Linked DNA regions of Chitinophaga varians. The protein of the gene in region 1 interacts with the protein of each later gene in a pairwise test. Links are inferred from orthologs where the notes say so. Each region holds a gene or a part of one and is shown on either strand. Other genes may lie near its edges.

Evidence for each region.
Region 2: the proteins of HGH92_RS05435 (region 1) and HGH92_RS06730 interact in binary tests that used the Escherichia coli proteins (3 or more experiments, as listed by UniProt). The link is inferred for Chitinophaga varians from one-to-one orthologs.

Annotation. Positions count from the first base shown.
Region 1 is NZ_JABAIA010000001.1:1,343,545-1,346,791, reverse strand. Bases 227-3,143 are described here. They hold HGH92_RS05435 (Nramp family divalent metal transporter), read right to left. Parts: upstream 2,663-3,143; coding sequence 791-2,662; downstream 227-790. Other genes in these bases: HGH92_RS05430 (metal-dependent transcriptional regulator), read right to left, coding at 2,738-3,143; HGH92_RS05440 (MFS transporter), read left to right, coding at 227-781. Outside these bases: more of HGH92_RS05440, read left to right, coding at 1-226; more of HGH92_RS05430, read right to left, coding at 3,144-3,247. UniProt on the Escherichia coli protein: H(+)-stimulated, divalent metal cation uptake system. Involved in manganese and iron uptake. Can also transport cadmium, cobalt, zinc and to a lesser extent nickel and copper. Involved in response to reactive oxygen.
Region 2 is NZ_JABAIA010000001.1:1,668,452-1,671,648, reverse strand. The notes cover bases 302-3,168. They hold HGH92_RS06730 (nucleotide exchange factor GrpE), read right to left. Parts: upstream 2,099-3,168; coding sequence 1,505-2,098; downstream 302-1,504. Other genes in these bases: HGH92_RS06725 (class I SAM-dependent rRNA methyltransferase), read left to right, coding at 2,208-3,168; dnaJ (molecular chaperone DnaJ), read right to left, coding at 302-1,397. Also shown: HGH92_RS06740 (class I SAM-dependent methyltransferase), read right to left, coding at 1-110; more of dnaJ, read right to left, coding at 231-301; more of HGH92_RS06725, read left to right, coding at 3,169-3,197. UniProt on the Escherichia coli protein: Participates actively in the response to hyperosmotic and heat shock by preventing the aggregation of stress-denatured proteins, in association with DnaK and GrpE. It is the nucleotide exchange factor for DnaK and may function as a thermosensor.

The DNA.
Region 1 (3,247 bases):
TCTTTACCGGCAGGTGCCGTTGGGTATTGCTTTCATGGTGGTGTTGTACGTGTTTTACAGCACTGGTTTCCTGTTCAACTATTACGCCGGGTATAATTTCCGGGAGCAGGAAAATTACTTGTCGCAGATGGCTGTTATCACGTTGTGTGCTTATATGATCAGTTTCCCGTTGACCGGCTGGCTGCTTTACAAAGGGGTACAACGGCGTGTCATGCTGAGCATTGGTTTTATGCTGTATAGCGGCTCGCTGTATCTTTTCAGCCATAATATTCAAACTGCGGCTGCCTTTGAAGCGTTGGTGATACCGTACGGGATGCAGGGCATGGCTTATGGCCTGGTGCTGACCACTCTTTCCACCTTTGCGGCCACCAATATACCGCGGCGTATGAATGGCCACCGGGTGATGGGCAGTTTATCCTTCCGGTACATTATCGGTTCCTTTGCCGGTTACGCTTTGTACAGCAACTGGTTGTTCAGGGACACTGTTACCCATGCCTCCTGGCTGTCCGAAAGCCTCACTCCCGATAATCCGTTGTACGGCAGGGAGCTGGGCAGTTTCAGGGCTTTATACCTTTCACACGGGATGGACGTGCAGCACGCTACGCTGGCGGCGCAGGCCATGGTACAAAAGAAACTGCATCTGCAAGCCATGCTCGTAAGTATACGTGACATCGCATTGTATGTAGCCGTTATTGCAGCCATAGCCGCCGTATTGGTGCTGTTGGTGCGCCGGTTCGAAATGCACGAAGTAGCGTCGAAAAACAAATATAAAATCGTATAGTCGTAGCAGTTACTGCACCACCAGCACCGGTACTTTTACAAAGTGGCGTACCTGGTTGGCCGTTTCCCCGTATATCCAGTCTTTGATGCCTTTGTGGCCATGGCCGCCGAGCACGAGGAAGTCTGCTTTTTCATGGTTGACGATGCGGGCAATTTCTTTGGCACGGTGACGGAAGCCGAGCATGCCACGGGCTTTGATGCCGCGGCTGTTCAGCAGCGCCAGGTAGGTGTCCAGCTGTTCCTGGTCCTTGCGTGTTTCGAAGTCGTCGGATTCTGTACCGAAGTATTTGGCGGACGCGCTTTCCACGATGTGTATCAACAGGTACTCCGTATGCTCGTTACCGTGAGCAATGGCATTAGAGATGATCTGTTCGTCTTTTTTGCTGAACTCCAGCGCCATGGCGATGCGTTTGTATTCAGGCTTTTCCAGTTCTCCGAGGGACACCTGCGGCGTATGGATACCGCCGGACGTTTCCTGGCGGTAGCGGCTGATGAGCGGGTATATCACGGTTACGATCAGCAGCACCACAAAGCCGACAGAGGCCAGGATGATGATGCCGTCGATGAAAACATTACCGTTGCCGGAAATGTAGCCCATTGCTTCTGTGTACACCATGCGCATATTCAAATATACCAACAAAGCAGTGATGGCCCAGCTAAGTACTTTGGTGACGGGTTTGATGGCGAATTTGCCCATGGTGTGTTTATCGCTCACGAAGTGGATCAGGGGGATGATAGCGAAGCCCAGCTGCATGCTCAGCAGTACCTGGCTGAAGACCAGCAGGGCGCCTACCTGGTTTTCCCCGGCGATAAGGATGACCAGGAAAGCCGGCACGATGGCCAGCAGGCGGGTCAGCAGCCGGCGCAGCCATGGATTGATGCGCAGGTGCAGGTAACCTTCCATGATGATTTGCCCGGCAAGGGTGCCGGTCACGGTGCTGCTCTGTCCTGCGGCAATCAGCGCCACGGCGAAGAGGATGGGCGCGAGCTTACTGCTCAGTAACTGTTCCAGCAGCTGATGCGCGTCCTGTATTTCCGCAATGTCCGTGCGTCCGGTTTTAAAGAATACTGCTGCTGCCAGGATGAGTATGGCGGCGTTGACAAGGAAAGCGAGGTTGAGCGCGATGGTGCTGTCCACAAAGTTGAGTTTCAGCGCCTGTTTGATGCCTGCGTCGTCCCGTTTGATCTTACGTGTTTGCACCAGTGCGGAGTGCAGGTAAAGGTTATGCGGCATCACGGTGGCGCCGATGATACCGATAGCAATATACAGCGCGGTATTATCGGGGATGGAAGGGATGAAGCCCTGTGCCACCTCCCGCATATCCGGTTTGGCCATGACCAGCTGCACCATGAAGGAAACACCTACGATGGCCACGAGCGCCACGATAAAGGCTTCCATTTTGCGGATGCCGTAACGTTGTAATACAAGCAGCAGGAACGTGTCCAGTACGGTGAGGCTGACGCCCCATATCAGCGGCAGGCCGGTGAGCAGTTGCAGCCCGATGGCCATGCCCAGCACCTCCGCCAGGTCGGTGGCCGCAATGGCCACTTCCGCCAGGAGGTAGAGGATGAAGTTGACGCTGCGGGGATATGTTTCCCTGTTGGCCTGTGCCAGGTCGCGGCCACGAACGATGCCCAGCCGGGCGCTGAGACTTTGCAGCAGCAAGGCCATCAGGTTGCTCATTAACAGTACCCATATCAGTTTATAGCCATACTGGCTGCCGCCGGCGAGGTCGGTGGCCCAGTTGCCGGGGTCCATATAGCCTACGCTGACAAGGTAGGCAGGCCCGAAAAAGGCGAACAGCTTTTTCCACTTTGATTTATTGCTGGTATCTATGCTCTGATGTACCTCACTCAGCGACGTTGCACGATTGTAGTCCATAATTAATTCAATTGCGAATTACGAATTACGAATGCGGGCTCCTTTGTTGGCCGTAATTCGTAATTCGTAATTTTTTTAAACGGGTCTTACCATGATATTTTTAGCCACCTGCTCACTGATGGTGAGAGAAGGCGCGTGTTTCATTTTTATTTCGATGGAATTGTCGTATTCATAATGCGTGACAATTTCCAGTTGCGTGCCGAGGCGGATACCTTTGGCGTTCAGAAAGGCCAGCAGGGCCACTGACTGGTCTGTAACGGCAGTGACCACGAGCCGCTTGGCGTTGGCCTGGTCCAGTGAAGTCTGCGGGCGTGGTTTGGCCATCCGGCCGTGCGCATCGGGGATAGGGTCTCCATGCGGATCTACCGTCGGATTGCCCAGGTATTCACTGAGCCGGGTGGTCAGTTTTTCACTGCGCACATGTTCCAGTTCTTCGGCCAGCTCATGCACTTCTTCCCAGCTGAAAGCCAGCTTGTCTACCAGGAAACACTCCCACAGCCGGTGACGGCGCACAATCTGCAGGGCGGTTTTGCGGCCTTCCGTGGTCAGGGTGATGCCTTTATATTTTTCATAGTCTATCAGTTG
Region 2 (3,197 bases), 320 kb from region 1 along the record:
TCGTCGTCATACACCCGGTAGCAGGTGATGTTTTGTCGCTTGGCCAGTTTGGAAATATGCCGGAATACTTTGGTGAGCCGGTTCTCGAACATCTGCAGTTTGGAATCCATCTTATTCTGATATTTGTTATTTGGCTATTTAATCATTTAAAAGCGAAGACCATAGCGAACAGAAATCCGCTATGGTCTTCGCTTTTAATAACTAAATAAAAAAATATTCAAATAGTAAAATCAACTAAATATGTCTCTGACTTTTTCAAAGAAGCCTTTTTCCGATTTTTCGGGATTGGGTTTGAAGTTGTCAGAAGTCTGGAGTTTGTCGAGCATGGCCCGTTCGTCCGCGCTGACATGTTGCGGTGTCCATACGTTTACATGTATGAGCTGGTCGCCTTTTTCGTAGGAGTTGACAGAGGGGAATCCTTTGCCTTTGAGGCGGAAGATTTTACCGCTTTGTGTTCCTGCGGGTATTTTGATTTTTGCTTTACCGTCGATGGTGGGTACTTCCACCTGTGTGCCGTAAACGGCATCGGGGAAGGATATATGCAGGTCGTAGGCTACGTTAAGGCCATCGCGCTGCAGTTCCGGATGTGGCTCTTCTTCGATGAGAATGAGCAGGTCGCCGGGGGCGCCGCCTCTTTCGCCGGCATTGCCTTTACCGCTCATGCTCAGCTGCATGCCTTCCTGTACGCCTGCCGGGATGTCGATGCTTACCATTTCTTCTCCGTACATGCGGCCTTCACCTTTACAGTGGCCACATTTGCTGGTGATGATCTGGCCTTCACCATGACAGGTGGGGCAGGTGGTAACGGTCTGCATCTGGCCGAGGAAGGTTTGGGTCACCTTTCTCACCTGGCCGGAGCCGCCGCAGGTGTTACAGGTCTGGAACGCGTTTTTATCTTTAGCGCCCAGGCCGCCGCAGTGCTGGCAGGGAACGTATTTTTTTACTTTGATTTTTTTATTGGCGCCTTTGGCGATTTCCTCGTAGGTCAGGCGGATTTTCACGCGCAGGTTGGAACCGCGGGTACCACGACCACGACGGCCGCCGCCGCCAGCACGGCCGCCGCCGAAGAAGCTGCCGAAAATATCGTCATTACCGAAAATGTCACCGAAATTGGAGAAGATGTCTTCCATGTTCATGCCACCACCTCCAAAACCGCCACCACGGCCGCCGTTCATGCCAGCATGCCCGAAACGGTCATATTGTGCCCGTTTGTCAGCATCGCTTAATACCTCATAGGCTTCGGCTGCTTCTTTGAACTTTTCTTCCGCTTCCTTATTGTTGGGATTGCGGTCAGGGTGAAACTGCATGGCCACCTTGCGGTAAGCTTTCTTGATTTCATCCTGGGAGGCGGATTTGGAAACACCCAGTATTTCGTAATAATCTCTCTTGGTAGACATTATAAAATCACTTATAACCGGTGCCAGGCACCGGTTTTTTTCAGTAAAAAAATTGTTTTACATCTGCACAGGCGATCGCTGCGATATATGCCACATCGTCACGCCCATTATTTACCCACTATCACCTTGGCATGACGGATAAGCTTGTCATTCAGGTAATAGCCTTCCTGTAATACGTCTACCACTTTACCCTGAAGATCTGGCGTAGGGGCCGGAATCTCGGTAATGGCGTCATGAAGGTCAGTATCAAAGGTGGCGTGCAGGCTTTCCATAGGTTTCAGTCCTTTGGCCTGCAGGGTGGTCTTCAACTTGTTGAATACCAGGTTTACCCCGTCTTTGAGCGCAGTGATATCGTTGGCAGTGCTCAGCTGTTTGGCAGCCCGCTCTGAATCATCCAGTACGTCCAGCAAAGATATGATAACTTCTTTACCCGCTGTTTGCAGCAGCTCCAGTCTTTCTTTGGCGGTGCGTTTACGGAAGTTGTCAAACTCAGCCTGCAGACGAAGGTATTTATCCCGCATTTCATTCAGTTGCTGATCTTTTTTGATCAACTCCTCTTCAGGTTCAACCTCTAATGCATTAGTCATATGAGATGTTTCACTGATATTTTCTTCAGCATTGAAATCAGGCATGCCTTTTTCGTTTTCTCCAGCATTGTTTGCCTGTCCGTTTGTCTGCATGTCTTGGTCTTTTTCTGTCATAATTGTAATGATTATCTGCAATTGTGCTTAGTCAATTATTTTGCCAACCCCGGTTTGGCCGCCAAAAAGACAGATCTTCTCTGTACCTTTGCGGTTCGAAATAAAGTCAATGACCAAGGTTTTTTTAAAGAAACAGATACAAAACAGGGTATTACTGGGCCATCCCTGGATTTTCGGCAATGAAGTGTCCGAAATCAAAGGAGAGGTAGTGCCGGGTGATATCGTGGATGTTCACACCCATCAGGGCTCTTTCCTCGGCAGAGGGTATATCAACCCACAGTCCCAGATCCTGGTACGCCTGCTGACGCGCGATAAAAGCGAGGAAATCAACCCCGAATTTTTCTACCGCCGTCTTCTCAAATGCTGGCAATACCGGCAGAAACTGGGTTATGTGGAAAACTGCCGCCTCGTTTTCGGGGAAGCTGACGATCTGCCTGCCCTGGTAATCGATAAGTTCAACGACTACTTTGTACTGCAAACACTGGCGCTGGGCATGGAAAGATGGAAGCCTGCCATCGTGGAGGCGCTCAACCGCATCTTTTCACCGAAAGGCATCTATGAGCGGAATGACGTGCCGGTAAGGGAACTGGAAGGAATGGAGCAACAGAAAGGCTTCCTCAGCGCACCCTTTGATACCAATGTCATCATCAACGAAAACGGGCTGAAGTTCCATGTGGACATCGTAAACGGCCAGAAAACCGGCTATTTCCTGGACCAGCAGGACAACCGCCGCGAAATACGCCAGATCGTGAAAGACGCCAACGTGCTGGAAGCGTTTTGTTATACCGGCACTTTCTCCTGCCACGCAGGATATTATGGTGCTAAAAGCGTACTGGGACTGGATATTTCAGAGCATGCCGTGGAAACTGCCCGCCGCAATGCGGAGCTCAACAACCTGCAGGATGTGTGCAAGTTCCAGGCGGTAAATGCTTTCGATCAACTGAAACAATATACCCGGGAAGAACGCAAATTTGATGTGGTGATCCTTGATCCGCCGGCTTTCACCAAGAGCCGGGAGAATATCCGGAAAGCCGTTACCGGTTATAAGGAAATTAATCTCAGGGGTATGAAACTGCTCAATCAGGGCGGTTTCCTGGTC